Regions from separate parts of the Ureibacillus thermophilus genome, predicted to be linked through region 1. Evidence: riboswitches for the same ligand, from Rfam matches in the RefSeq annotation. Region 1 holds a riboswitch; the other holds the start of a gene.
What was found. A riboswitch is a leader RNA that binds a small molecule or an ion and turns the genes downstream of it on or off. The one in region 1 is predicted to bind thiamine pyrophosphate.
Positions count from the first base shown of each region.

Region 2: linked by a shared signal. The riboswitch ahead of thiT (energy-coupled thiamine transporter ThiT) and the one ahead of tenA (thiaminase II) in region 1 are both predicted to bind thiamine pyrophosphate.

Region 1 is NZ_CP036528.1:316,734-324,300, reverse strand. Features, by position in the region: gene DKZ56_RS01490 (IS1096 element passenger TnpR family protein) at 1-578, shown strand, start outside; gene DKZ56_RS01480 (DUF4097 family beta strand repeat-containing protein) at 1,324-2,112, opposite strand; gene DKZ56_RS01475 (multicopper oxidase family protein) at 2,307-3,923, opposite strand; gene DKZ56_RS01470 (thioredoxin family protein) at 4,095-4,409, opposite strand; gene DKZ56_RS01465 (M23 family metallopeptidase) at 4,649-5,608, shown strand; TPP riboswitch at 5,844-5,947, shown strand; gene tenA (thiaminase II) at 6,044-6,730, shown strand; gene tenI (thiazole tautomerase TenI) at 6,761-7,363, shown strand; gene thiS (sulfur carrier protein ThiS) at 7,366-7,567, shown strand, end outside.
Region 2 is NZ_CP036528.1:2,948,959-2,956,525, reverse strand. Features, by position in the region: gene DKZ56_RS14975 (AAA family ATPase) at 1-2,786, shown strand, start outside; TPP riboswitch at 2,849-2,955, shown strand; gene thiT (energy-coupled thiamine transporter ThiT) at 3,043-3,606, shown strand; gene map (type I methionyl aminopeptidase) at 4,100-4,858, shown strand; gene DKZ56_RS14960 (TspO-related membrane protein) at 4,877-5,605, opposite strand; gene DKZ56_RS14955 (polyphosphate kinase 2 family protein) at 5,716-6,465, shown strand; gene DKZ56_RS14950 (GNAT family N-acetyltransferase) at 6,569-7,159, shown strand; gene DKZ56_RS14945 (beta-class carbonic anhydrase) at 7,275-7,567, opposite strand, start outside.

The DNA of each region.
Region 1 (7,567 bases):
ATTTGCAAGCCATCACAACTGATTCACATTATAAAAAGATGCTGGAAAAATCAAATGTCGTTGTAGTAATGGATCGATTTATTCATCAAAGCCTAGATGAAAATAACTTAACGCAACAGCTGGAACAAGTAGTAGTTGGAAAGCCTTTTTATATTCCGGAGAAAGAAGAGCTGCTTCGATATAAAGATGCTTTTTATTATGAGAAAACAAAATATCACCGAGAACTGGCGAAATTGCTTGAAAAAGTGGAAATCACTGAAAACAAATCCATTCAGGAGATCATGAAGGATTTTGTATGGAAAACCAAGGCGATGAATTATAAATTTAACAGCACAATGAAAGAGTTTATGAGTCAGTTTGTGTTCAAAGATGTGAAGCAAGTAAATGAAATCACAAAAGTGTTGGTATTAGCTGCAAATGCGACAAGGACATGGAATAATCGTGGATATACGCCGGAAGAATTGTCCAATCTAACGAAACCGAAACAAACAAAAGTAGCAGCAGGTGTAAAAATTGGCCGCAATGATCCATGCCTATGCGGAAGCGGAAAAAAATATAAAAAGTGCTGTGGACGATAATAAAGAAAACATACTAACATTAGTAGTACAGACCTAGGCCAAGGTTTGTGCTACTATTTTTTTATAGTAGAAGTGAAGGAAGGTCGAACAGCTCCTGGGACCAAATTATTTTGGAAGGAAGGGGTACCCCTTCCTTCCAAAATAAAATCTATGTGAACCAAATTATTTAATAAAAAACACTTGACTAGAGGTAAGAAGGGGGTGTCCAGAAAGTCGAACACTTTCGGAAACAGCCTTACTTCTTAATAGGAATATTCTCTTAAAAACTTTCCCTGCGGTGGTTACAAAACGCGCCTCCTCGTCGCAATTTATCTGCGGCAAAAACTCTAGCAAAAGCCGCAAAGGGGGCGTCTTGAAATGACTTTTCAGACGCCCCTTTAGTGTGCGCCCGGCATATACATGAACGATAGGGTGTAAGTCCCTAACCCCGAAGACAGAAGTCAGCAGAGGTCATCGTATTAGTTGGTTTAGAACTACTAAGAAGGACCGAACAATTAAGAGAGAATAGCCCTTGGCATTCAGTGGGTCATGATGAACACAGAAAACGTAGTACCTCACTTGAGGAAGGAAGCGGTGAATCCCGTGGGAGACCTCTTGGGGGGTGGAGTGACCACTGGCATAAAGAGAACAGCTATTCACGGAAGTTATAAAAACTTGCGTCAATGATCTTATTTGAACCGCCGTATACGGAACCGTACGTACGATGGTGTGAGAGGACGGGAGTTAATCGCTCCCTCCTACTCGATTATTTAATTTCGATTGTTCCGCTGGATATCTCTAAATCAATGCTGTATTTGCCAGAACCATGTGTTCCACGCAGACGATTTTTTTCATTTTTTTCATTTTTTTCATTTTTAAGAGGAAAGTGATTATGAATCGCGCCGCTGGATATTTCCCCATTTAACGTAAAGTCGCTGTCATCAGGCAAATCAAGCACAATTTGCCCTGAATTTACTTCTGCCTCTATATCTCCAACCAATTCATCTATTTGCACATATACGTCTCCAGATGAAACATCTATTGCCAATTCTCCCGTAAAATGCTTTAGATCAATATCACCTGAAGAGACGTCTAAACTAGCGATTTTTGTATTGAGTGAATTGATATCAATGTCTCCTGAATGGACATCCAGTTCCAGTGAAGTTAAAACAGTGTCTTTGGATAGTTGAAAATCAATGTCTCCCGAACCAACATCTACTTTTAATTCTCGGTCAAAGTCTTTAGGAATTGTCACGACTAACTGTGTGCGGCTGCCGAAATGGAAGAAGGAAAACAATGGGCGATGATATTCGATTTCAATTGTATCTCCTTTTTTTGAAAGATTTACATTTCCTTTTCCTTTTAATTCCGCTTTTACATAGTCTTGATCTTTAGAAATGATGGTTGAATCGACACCTTTAATATCTAAATCAATCGTCTTGATTTTGTCTGTGACTTTTACTTGGTGTTCTTGGGACAAAAACCCATTGGGAACATTAAAAACTAAACTAATCATTAGCAAAATAAGAACGCCAACTAAAATGAGTTTTTTCACAGGAGTTCCCCCTCCGCATAATGGATTTATGTTTATCTTAATCAAAAAGAAGAGGGGCAACAACAACCTGCAGCTTTATTTCGTTCTAGGTCTTGAACAGTAGATGATTTTGAAGTTGAAGCATTGTCGAAGAACAAAGTAAACAGGGCGGAGCATCTCGAATTTTATGATGCATCCGCCCGCAATAAATGGGATTATCTCATTTCATGATTGTTGTGATGTTCTTCTTGATGATGAACGGAAGAAGCGTTTTCTGTAATGCGAATTGGCCGCATCATATCGTGGTCTTCATGTTCAAGCAAGTGGCAGTGCCAAATATAGTTCCCCGTATGTTCTTTCCAGTGCATTATGACTCTTGTAACCATGCCGCTAGGAGCTTTCACTGTATCTTTCCAGCCTTTTTCGAAATCGCGGGGAGGTTCTGGATTTCCGGTGAATTCAAGAATTTTTCCGCCGCTTTCTTGGTACATTTCTACATTAAAAGGCTGGCGATTTAGAATTTTGAATTGAACTAAATGAATATGCATAGGGTGGGAAATAGGTGTGGTGTTAATAAACTCCCAAATCTCAATACTGTCTAATGAAGGGCTTTCTGTACATGGATCATGGTACATTCGGCCATCCAGCATCATCATAATTCGACCGTATTTGTCAGTGCCTGTGGATAAAGGCAATTTTCGGGTCGTTGAGGCAAGATGTTCATGCAGTTCCATATCTTCTGCAAGTCTTGTTGGAATCTCGCTTGTGTCTTTTCCTTTGAGCGGCTTTGTTACACGAAATTCCATAATCTCTCTTTTCGGTTCTTCTTCACTAAACAATGTGTTCAATAATTTAATTTTTTGCCCTTTAAATGGGGCGAAATCGACAATTACATCCACCCGTTCTGCCGGCATTAACTCAATGGAAGTGACCTCAACAGGAGCTTCTAAAAATCCCCCATCCGTACCGATTAGATAAAAAGGCGCGTTGTTTTCTAACTGGATGTTGTATGTGGAGCTGTTGGAGCCGTTTAAAATGCGGAATCGATATTTTCTAGGCTCCACATTTAAATAAGGCCAAACTTTGCCGTTTACCACCATTAAATCTCCATTGAAAAACGGAACAATGGTAGGAATGAATGGTGTTGGGAAAGGCGAATCTTCCGGAGGTTTGTCTGGATAAAAAAGTGAACCATCTTCATTGAAAGATTTGTCTTGAAGGAGAAGCGGATATTCATAACCTCCTTTTGGTAAATTTAATTGTTCTTCCAAGGCATCGCGAATAATGTAAAAACCTGCTAAACCTGCATATACGTTTAGTCTTGTCATGGCCATGGTGTGGTCGTGGTACCAAAGGGTTGCAGCTGGCTGGTGATTTGTATACTCATGGACTTTTCTCCTGAATTTGGGGCCGGTGTATTCGTAATTTTGTGTATACCAGGCTTCCGGATGCCCATCGCTTTCCCAAAATACATTGGCTCCATGTAAATGTACAACGGAACGGACTTCTGGTGAATCTCCTACACCATGGAGAGAGCGATCAATGGGCAAAAAATGTTTTTTTGGCAGTCGATTTACATATTTCACATAAATTTTTTTATCTTTCCTCGCTTCAATAGTTGGGCCAGGGTAGAGACCGTTATAGCCCCATACGGTTGTTAGTGGAAAATCCCTGTGAAATCGATGCTTCGTTTCTTTCATAGTAATTTCTAAATAGGAATTGGCCGGATAATCAGGGTGAGGTGTTGGGGTAACAACTGGAGGCTTTGACAGTGGTGTTACAAACTTTGGCACTGTCTTTGGATCTTTTGGATTTACTTTCCTTTTTGACAATGTTCCACTCCCTTTAATAATGCTTATTAACTATCCTATTCAGTAGGTTGATCGAATGTTTGCATTTGTAAAGAAAAAGAGACCCGAATCTCTTTGATAAGAGATAGGGTCTTGAAAAAACGTGAATTCGACATGAACGAAAATATTCGAAGTTTATCAAAAGATGTCAGTTTATTTTAGTCCTTCAATAAAGTTTTCGATTTCTTCTTGCGTTTTACGATCGCGGCTTACAAAACGGCCGATTTCTTCGCCTTTATTGTAGGCAATAAAACTTGGGATGCCGAACACATCCAGTTCGCCACATAAATCGATATATTCATCCCGGTCTACTTGTACAAAGGTATATTGGGCGTATTTTTCTTCGATAGCAGGAAGAAAAGGTTTAATGAAAACGCAGTCTTTGCACCAATCTGCTGAAAAGACAAAGATCACCCGTTCTTTGTTTTTGAGTTCATGAAATTGTTCTACGGATTGTAGTGATTGCATCTAGTATTCCCCCAAATAAAATTTCTATTAAAAGGTATCATAACATACTATTTGCTACAAAACAAACGGAATTACTCTGGTTTTTGAGAGGATTTCGAAGGAGTTTACCCGGACTTAGTATCAGAAGTAAGCTTTCATTTTTCGTTTATAAAAAACTCATGGTTTCAAAAAAACGGGATATTCTAAGGAGGAAAGGGGGTTTGGTATTCATCCGAAAAATCATTTTTTCTTTAACTTTGATGTTTGTATGTCTATATATTTTCCCGGTTTATGTAAATGCAAGCGAAAATAAAGAAAATATATATCAGGAACGAATGCACTTATACAAAACCTATGAAACGCCCTTTGTTCCATGGCATCGATTGGCGGCAGTGGACCAATATGAGCGAAATATTCAAGAGGTGCGAAAAGATATTCCGAAGAGGGACAGTGCCATTGCCATCCAATTTTCCCATGAATTTTGGGTTGGCGAATTCAACCCGAATGTAGAAGATACTTCCCCATTTACCATTCAATATTTTGGGGGAAATGGTCATGATGGCAATGGCGATGGAAAAGCAGATCGAAACGACGATCAAGACGTACTATTCACAATGGTATCCTATTTAGAAAAATTTGGTCCATCGGAAGAAGATTTTAAGAATGCTTTATGGGAATATTACAAAAATGAAAAAATCATTAATCAAATCATGACCATAAATGAACTTTATAAACATTTCAATACGATTCAGCTGGATAAGCATATTTTTCCCCTCCCAGTCCGCGGCTATAACTACAGCTATAAGGGGACTTGGGGTGCCAGCAGGGGATGGGGAGGAAGACGAATCCATGAAGGAACAGATATTTTTGCAGGGTATGGAACACCTGTATTATCTACTTCCTATGGTGTTGTAGAAGTAATGGGTTGGAATCAATTTGGCGGTTGGCGAGTAGGTATTCGGGATCATCATAACACGTATCACTACTATGCCCATTTAGCCTATTACAATAAAGATTTAAAAGTGGGCGATATTGTAGAACCAGGAACAATTCTTGGCGGCGTCGGAAGCTCCGGTTATGGCAAAGAAGGGACAAGCGGCAAATTTCCTCCTCATTTGCATTACGGCATGTATAAATTTAATGGAAGGACCGAATGGGCTTTTGACCCATATCCGTATCTTGTGCAATGGGAAAAACAAACGAAGCAGGAGAAAAAATAAAGTTGCTTTAGCGTGCAATTCGCTAGGGCAACTTTTTTGTTATTGCAAGTATTCTTGTAAAACCTGAAAGAATTTGCCGAATGGGAGCAAAAACTTTTCGATGATAGCTGAGGCAGCAAGGGTTAACACAAAAGTTGCAAGTGTTTGAATAAATCTCTTATCCCATTAATAATTTTATACTATTGAAAATTTTCTGTATTCATGTAACAATGATTGTAATTACATATAGCATTAAACTAATCACTAGGGGTGCTAATTCATTAGCTGAGAGAGGCATTGCCTCAACCCTTTGAACCTGCACTAGGTAATGCTAGCGAAGGGAAGTGGTTGCTGGGACTCGTTTTGTCTATTTTTGTATTGATTGTGTTTCGAGTTTTAGAGCCGCTTCTTTAATGAAGCGGTTTTTTTTATGAACCTAAAGGATGGGGGAAAACGATGAAATTTACAGATCGAATTTTTGAAAAATACCAATCCACTTGGAGAAAAAACCATGAACATCCATTTGTGAAAGAGTTGGGAGCAGGAACACTGGATTCTAACAAGTTCCGTTTTTACATGATACAAGATTATCTGTACTTGATTGATTATTCTAAATTGTTTGCGTTAGGTGCAGTGAAGGCACCAAATCTAGAAGTGATGACGGTATTTGCCAACCTGCTTTATTACACGATGAATCATGAAATGGCATTGCATAGGAAATATGCCAGCCGATTTGGCATAACGGAAAAAGAGCTGGAAGAGGCAAAACCGTCTCCGGTAAGTCTTGCTTACACCCACTACATGCTGGCAGTTGCCCAAAACGGTTCCATCGCAGAACTGGCAGCTGCGCACTTTGCTTGTGCTTGGAGTTATTGGGAAATTGGATGTGAACTGGCGAAAATTCCGGGGGCAAAAGAACACGAATTATATGGGGATTGGGTAAAAATGTACAGTTCAGAAGAATTTGGCCAGTCCGCACAATGGAACCTTGATTTGCTCAATCAATTGGCGGAAGGAAAGCAGGAATCTGAACTTCTGCGGCTGGAAGAAATCTTTTTAAATACAACTCGATTTGAGTATATGTTTTGGGATATGGCTTACCACCAACAAATGTGGCCGACGGATGAAAAAGTGCAACTATAACTTCTGCGAAGGAGAAGGGAAGTAGTTTGAGTGGAACTGCACGCAATTACGGATGGAAAGAAGGAAAGCCGAGAGCTGAAGGAAATTATTATATCCATTTCCCCGGTTGTAGATTACATTCATATCCGTGAAAAAAATAAACCACCCGGTGAGATTGTCGCTTTAATAGAGGAGTTGTTAAATGCAGGGGTGCCGAAAGAAAAACTTGTCATTAATGACAGGCTTGATATTGCTCTGCTTACCGGAATTCCGAATGTCCATCTTCCGGGAAATGGACTTCCGGCAGAGAAGGTAAAAACGGCTTATCCCCATATGAAAGTAGGGGTTAGCATCCATTCCATTGAAAAAGCAAAAAATGCCGAAAAATCGGGAGCGGATTACTGTTTCTTTGGCCATATATTTGAAACGGACAGCAAAAAGGGGATGGCAGGAAGGGGAACGGATGCGCTTGGTGAAATCGTTGAACAAGTGAAGATTCCTGTGATTGCCATCGGTGGAATTACGCCGGACAATGCGGTAAAAGTACTGGAGAAAAAAGTGCAGGGCATTGCAGTAATGTCTTACATTTTTTCTGCGAATCAACCGAAAGAAGCGGCAACCTTTTTAAAAAACATAGATTGCAAAGGGGGATGAAGTTGCAGCTTTATATTAATGGTCAGAAGACGGAAGTGGGGAGCAATGTTAAAAGCATTGAAGACTTGCTGAAGTTTTTTCAATTGCTAAATCGCATTGTCGTTGTTGAACATAACGGTGAAATTATTTTGAAAGAAGAGTACAGCAAACAACCGGTAAATGACGGCGACAAAATTGAAATCGTGCATTTTGTTGGAGGGGGAT
Region 2 (7,567 bases), 390 kb from region 1:
CTCATGTGAAAAAAGGAAGAAAAACAGCAACAGGGGAAAAATATGAGCTATTTGAAGTTTTGCCTAACAATGAAGAAATTCCTGCGGTGGAGCGGCAACGGGTATCGGAAATTAATCAAAAATTGGAAGAGCTCATAGGGTTGACTTACGACCAGTTTTGCCAAATTGTGATGCTTCCCCAAGGAGAGTTTCGAAAATTATTAACTTCGAAGTCGGATGAAAAAGAAGAGATTTTAAGAAAAATTTTTAGAACGGAACGTTTCATTCAAATGGCGGATAAATTGGAAGAGAAAAAGAGGGCGATGGACCAGCAGCTGAATGAAGCTAGTGCATTGAAAAATAGCTATATCAGCCAAATCGAAGGGGCGCTTCCAAAAAGGGAATCGGCTTTATTTCTAGCGCTTAGCCAAAATTCAAACATTTATCAAATACTTGAAGGGTTGGCGGAAGAGCAGCAATATTATCAGGAAAAAATTAAAGAAGATGACCAGCGCTATCGAGAAGCTTTCAATCTGCATAAAGAAAAATATGAAGTCTATGTAGCAAACAAAAAATTAAATGATGAGATTGAAATCTTTGAAATGAAGAAAGACCAGCTGCTCCGACTGCAATCACAAAGCGCGCATTATGAACAAGTAAAGGAAACGATTGATGCTGCAAATCGGGCAAGCAGAATTTCACCAATCTATTCCCAACTGTTAGAACTAGAGAAAGAAAAAACGGAGCTTGAGAAAAAACGTTTGGGTGTGGAAAAACAACTAGAAGAGGCCAATCAAATTTTGGTGGAAGCAAAAGAACGCTATGAACAGGAAGCGGAAAAAGAAAATGAACGGGAACGGACCAATGAACGGGTAAAAGAATTGGAAAACCTTGTTCCAATCTATGAACAAATGAATGAACAAAGCGTCCTGGTAGAAAAATTATGGGCTGAACAAAATCAATTGCAATCCCACATTCAACTTTTAGAGCGGCAATTAGCAGAGAAAACTGCGGCTGCTTTAGAGCTAAGCAAAAAAATCGAAAAGCTTGAAGAAGCCACAGAAACCTATAATGAACTGTTGGAAGAGGAGCGCCGATTAAAAGAAATTGCAGATGCTTTCTCCAAATATCATGAAACAAAGTCAAAGATTCAAAAGTTGGAAGATGAATACAAAAACGCCAACGAAACCTATACAAATATTCATGAAATCTATGCGAAGGAAGAAGAAAAATGGCTGAATAACCAAGCGGCGATTCTTGCAGCAAACCTTAAGCCTGGAATGCCATGCCCGGTTTGCGGCAGCACGGAGCATTCCATCCAACATAAAGAAACGATAGAAATAATAGAACAGGATGAATTGAAAAAACTGAGAGCGGCTTTGGACGAAGCGCAGAAACATAAATTTGCTGTACAAGGTCAATTGGAATCAAAGCGTCAACAATTGAGCGAAATCGAAGAAATATTCATCACCTTAAATGCACCGATTGCTGAAGAAGAGAAATTCATTAATGAATTGCAAACCATTCAAAACAAGGTAAAAGTAGTGGAAGGACAAAAAGAAGAGCTCTCCTCCAGCAAAAAACACCTAAAAAGGCTGCAGGAAGCAAAAGAGCAGGTTGAGAAGCTTCAAAAGGAAAGTGCACAAAAATATAATGAAGTCCATGAAAAATATACGAAGGAAAAAACAATACTTGAGCAGCAAAAAAAATCCATTCCTGAAGAAATCCATGATCTTTCTCAATTGAAAACCGCATTGCAAGAAGCCATCCGTCTAAAAGGTCAGTTAAAAGAATCTTGGGAGCGGGCGCAAATTGCATATCAGGAAGCTTCTAAACAAATCGCAGCGGTTGAAGAAGCATTTAAACAAACAACGGAACAAGCAGACCATATTCAAAGAAAAGTTCAAAAGGTGAAAGAAGCTTTTCTATCTGCCCTTAAGGAAGCGCAATTTGCTTCAACGGAAGAATTTTTGCAGGCCCAGCTTTCGCCGCAAAAAATAGAATCATTGCAAAAGCAATATGAAGATTATTCAAAACAACTTCATTCATTGGAAACCCAAGTGAGGGAAGGGGAAGAAAAGCTGAAAGGCAAAGAAAAGGTGGACTTAACCGAAGCAGAAAGAGAGTTGAAAGTGCTTCAGTCCAATTATGAAAAAGCTCTGGACGCTTTAAATCATTCCAAAGCTTGTGAAAAGCATTGCATTGACTTTGCAGAAAAGTTGGAGCAAGTAGCAAGCGATATATTTCGGATGGAGGAGAAATCCAATCAAATCATCGACCTTTACAATTTGCTCCGTGGACAAAACAGCAAAAAAATTTCCTTTGAACGCTACGTGCAAATGGGTTATTTGGAGCTTATTACCGAAGCGAGCAATCTGCGCCTGAAAAACTTATCAAACGGCCAGTATTACTTGCAAGTTTCAGACCGGGTAGAATCTTATGGACGAGCAAGCGGGTTAGGATTGGATGTATATGATACGTATACTGGGCAAACAAGGGATGTCAAAACATTATCTGGCGGAGAGAAATTTAATGCCTCTTTAAGTTTGGCGCTCGGGATGGCAGATGTCATTCAAAGCTACCAAGGAAATGTCAATATTGAGACAATGTTTATCGATGAAGGATTTGGCTCCCTTGATGAAGAATCTTTAATGAAAGCAATCGACACGCTCATCGAACTTCAAAAATCCGGACGAATGATCGGGGTTATATCTCATGTGGAAGAGTTAAAATCTGCAATGCCTGCTGTTTTACACGTGGAAAAATTAAAAGAAGGCTATAGTAAAACAACCATTCTATTAAAATAATAAAGTGTTGAAATATTTTTATAATTTGATACAATGGCATTGTTCCCAACAGAATAGTTTAGGTGTACCACAAGGGGTGCTGATGAAGTCAGCTGAGAGTGTGCCGTATTGCACTAACCCTTTGAACCTGTAAGTTAGTACTTGCGTAGGGATGTGGGATAGAAACCGAAACAAATGCGTTCGGATCTGTCCGAACGCTTTTTTCTTTTCTATCCTTCTCTCGCGTTCCAGTAACGAAGAGAAAGGAGAATGTAGAATGAGAAATAAAAAATTATTATGGATGATTGAGATTGCTTTGTTTGCCGCCATTGGCTACGTGCTGGACCAAATCAAATTTTCCATTTGGGCGCAAGGCGGTTCTGTAAGTTTTGTGATGCTGCCCATTATTTTAATCGCTATTCGTTGGGGACTATCAGCTGGGCTTATTACAGGCTTGCTAGTTGGACTGCTAAATATGACGATTAATCCGTATATTGTCCATTGGGCGCAAGCTCTCCTAGATTATGTCTTTGCCTTTACCTTTGTTGGATTTGCCGCCATTGTAAGAAAGCAAGTATTAAATGGCGTAGCGACAAACCACAAAAAGAAAATTGCAATATATGTTGTCATCGGAACAATAGTGGGTGGACTATTACGCTATATTTGCCATATACTTGCAGGAGCTATTTTCTTTAAAGAATATGCAGGAGAGCAAAATGCTTGGATTTACTCCATCGTTTATAATGGCACATATATGCTTCCTGCCATTGTCATCACAGCTATCGCAGCGGCATTCATCTTTACAGCAAGCCCACGACTCATTAAAAGAGAAAATGAATAATCTCTGTCATTAGACAGTTTTACAATAAAAGATGAGGTTGGGACAAATCTAAAAAAACATCATTTTCTCCAAAGAGAAAATGATGTTTTTTTGATATGTTATTAAAATTGATTTCCTTTCCGGGGACGCTTTCCGCAGGCCCGCCTCTGAGTCATTCCTTCGCTCCTCGTGGTCTCGAGAGGGCTCGTCGCAGGAAAGCTTTGCATTTACTTCCTTGAACTTGCTCCGCTTTGCGACTAAGCGTGCGAGACAGGAACTTGCCCCGTCACTTCAATCAATTTTTCGTTATATCAATTTTTTATCAAAACTATTTCAACTGCCCCTTTAATTTTTTGTTTATGTCCCAGCCTCTTTTCATTTTTTGTTGAGGATTTTCCAATGATCTCAACAATTTCTCTGCTGATATTGTGTAAAATAATCAAGGAATTCCCGAATGATTGATAGAATATGATATATTATAAAATGAAATTGTATAGAAGAAAGGATCTTTTACATGATTGTCAAAACACAAGAAGAATTAGAAGCATTAAAAAAAATCGGCCGCATTTGCGCTGAGATTCGCGATGCAATGAAAGCGGCAACAAAACCAGGAATCACAACGAAAGAATTAGATGAAATTGCCGGCCGTATGTTTAAAGAGGCAGGTGCCCTTTCAGCTCCTAAAGGGGAATACGATTTCCCTGGCTATACATGTATCAGTGTCAATCATGAAGTCGCCCACGGTATTCCTGGAAATAAAGTGATTAAAGAAGGTGACTTAGTCAACATTGATGTTTCTGGTTCTCTAAATGGCTATTTTGCTGATACGGGCATTTCTTTTGTAGTCGGAGAAGGCTATGAAGAAAAAGAAAAACTTTGCCGTGTAGCGAAATCTGCTTTTGATCGGGCTATGACGAAAGTAAAAGCCGGTTCAAGATTAAACCAAATCGGAAAAGCGGTTGAAAGGGAAGCAAAAGAAAACGGATTAAAAGTCATTATGAATTTAACAGGGCATGGGGTAGGACGTTCTTTGCATGAAGATCCTCAACACATTCTTAATTATTATGACGCTTGGGATAAAACGATTATGAAAGAGGGAATGGTCCTTGCGGTAGAACCATTCATTTCCGAAAGAGCTGATCATATTATTGAATCAGGAGATGGATGGACATTCATTACTCCAGACAAATCTCTTGTTGCCCAAATTGAACATACGATTGTTGTAACGAAAGACAAACCAATTATTTTAACGCAGCTGGATGAGGAAGCATAAATAAAAAATCCTGTACGTTTAAGAACGTGCAGGATTTTTTTTCATAAATAATATTCCAACGATTAATACACCGCTCAAGAAAAGGGAGGAAGTAGTTACTAATAATTCATCAAAACCATTTGAGATGGCTATGCCGATAAAACACCAAACAAATACAAGCGGATAGGCAATATCGAAATGATGGTAGCGCAAGTGCAATGCTACTAATGTGGCAAAGGTTAAGATAATCACGACCCATAAAGCATTGCTTAAACCGAAGCCATGCCATTCATGATATAAAAGCAAATAACAGACATTAATCATAAAAATAAAAGTTGTCCATCCGAAATAAATAGCGATAGGAATTCTCTTTTTTAAATACTCCCCTTCCATTGGATACGTAAGATATAATGCAAATAAGAGCAAGAGTTGTAGTAAAATGGAAATAGAGGAATGAAGCAACGCTCCGTTATTCCATAGATAAATGGAAAGGATTTGAAATACCATAATTAAAAAAAAGAGAATGGTTTGAATTGGTGAAATAAAAGTTATTGATTTGAGATTTTTGGAATAATTGATAGCCCAAAGAAATAAAACAATAAAAAGGAAAAACCAAAAAATATATACATATGATGCCGGCGATATCAATAATGGCAGGCGATTAATCATTTCAATCGTGGGTTTACCTTTTATTGGCAGCCAAAAAGAATATAATGTAAATATGGCTGAGACTATCAAGCTGCCAAAAACAACAATCATTCGACCCATGTTTCGCACTCCTTTCCATAAAATTATATACGTTCTAAAATGATTGAACAACTTTAACTAAATCAATTCCTTTTATTTGTTAAATTTTCATAAGAAAGAAGAGAGGGCTTATGAAAAAAATAGAAGATTTGGACTTAAGTTTGAAATTGGAGAAAAAAGAATATAAGAAAAGATTAAAAAAATTGCAATTTGATATTCTGAATATTCAACAATTTTTATATCAAAATAAAATCGGTTTAATTATAGTCTTTGAAGGAATGGATGCGGCAGGAAAAGGTGGAGCCATCAAACGTTTAACCTGTCGTCTTGACCCAAGAGGATTTGTTGTACATCCCATTTCAGCGCCTCAACCCCATGAAAATAGATATCATTATATGCATCGTTTTTGGAGAAAACTTCCGCAGTACGGACAAATCGCTATTTTCGACCGCTCATGGTATGGACGGGTATTGGTGGAGAGAATTGAAGGCTTTGCCAAAAAAGAAGAATGGTCGAGAGCCTATGCAGAAATTAATCAATTTGAAAAACTGTTGACGGATGATGATTATATCATTATCAAATTTTGGCTACATATTGATAAGAATGAGCAATTGGAGCGCTTTAAGGAACGGGAAACGAATCCATTTAAAATGTGGAAACTGACAGAGGAAGATTGGCGAAATCGAAAAAAATTCGATCAATATGTAGAAGCAGCAAATGAAATGTTCGAACAAACCGATACATCGAATGCCCCATGGGTGCTGATACCTGGAAATGATAAATTATACGCACGCATCAAAGTATTGGAGGAAATTATTCAGCATGTAGAAAAAGAAGTTCAACGCCGCGGCAAAAAAATTAAAAGCTATACGAAAAAATAATCATTTTGTAGTTTCGTATGGCTATTTACAATAGATAATAATAGATTTAACTATAAGCTCCTTATCACTTAAATAATGAAAGAAAGGCATAGGTATAATGAGGATGAGGAAGTTTCTAAAAGTTTTTCAAAAGAAAGGTGATCGAGTGATTCGAATCGAAAGCGACAGGCTGCATCTGCGCACTTTTGTGGAAAAAGACGCAAAAGATTTAGCGAAACTGATGCAGAAAAATAAATATTTTTGGGCCACATATGAGCCGCTGCATGATGCAGCATTTTACACGGAAGAAGCACAATATCGGAAAATTTTAGAAGGCATCCATTTACAGCGTTCCAATCGTGAATATTCTTTTGGGATTTTTACAAAGGATGAGCAACAATTAATCGGCCATATTTCTCTATATGCAATTAAAAGACTGCCATACAGCAGCGCATTTATTGGCTACTCTATTGATGAACAATTTACTAGGCAAGGGATTGCTACGGAAGCGGTGAAGGAAGTTGTACAGTTTGGTTTTAATGTATTAAACTTGCACCGAATCGAAGCATACGTATCACCCAAAAACATCGCATCAATTAAAGTTTTAGAGAAATCAAATTTTAAAAGGGAAGGGCTGCTGAGAGAACTATTATATATTAATGGTTCTTGGGAAGACCATTATATCTATGCTCTTTTACAGGGAGAATATTTTTGAAGTTAAAATATTTCATTTTTTAAATCCATTGGTAACGGCAGTTATAATGGATTTTTTTTTTTTGCATTGATTAATAAAAAAATCCACCCGCTTAAGCAGATGGATGAAACGTCAATTATTCAGATTGCTGTTTAAGATATTCATGTCCATTTGTCAATAAATCGAGTTTTCCGGTTTCTGGATGCATGATTAAACCATGCACAGGTGTACTTTTTGGAAAGAGTGGGTGGTTGCGTATGATATCGACACTATTTAAAACGTTCTTTTCAACGTCTCCAAATCCACGAAGCCATTCAACTAAATCGATTCCTGAATATTTAATGGATTTAATAATTTCTTGACTGACGCCTCTTTGTTTCATATGTTCAATCATATGATGCGGGTCCACTCTGCTCATGCCGCAGTCGT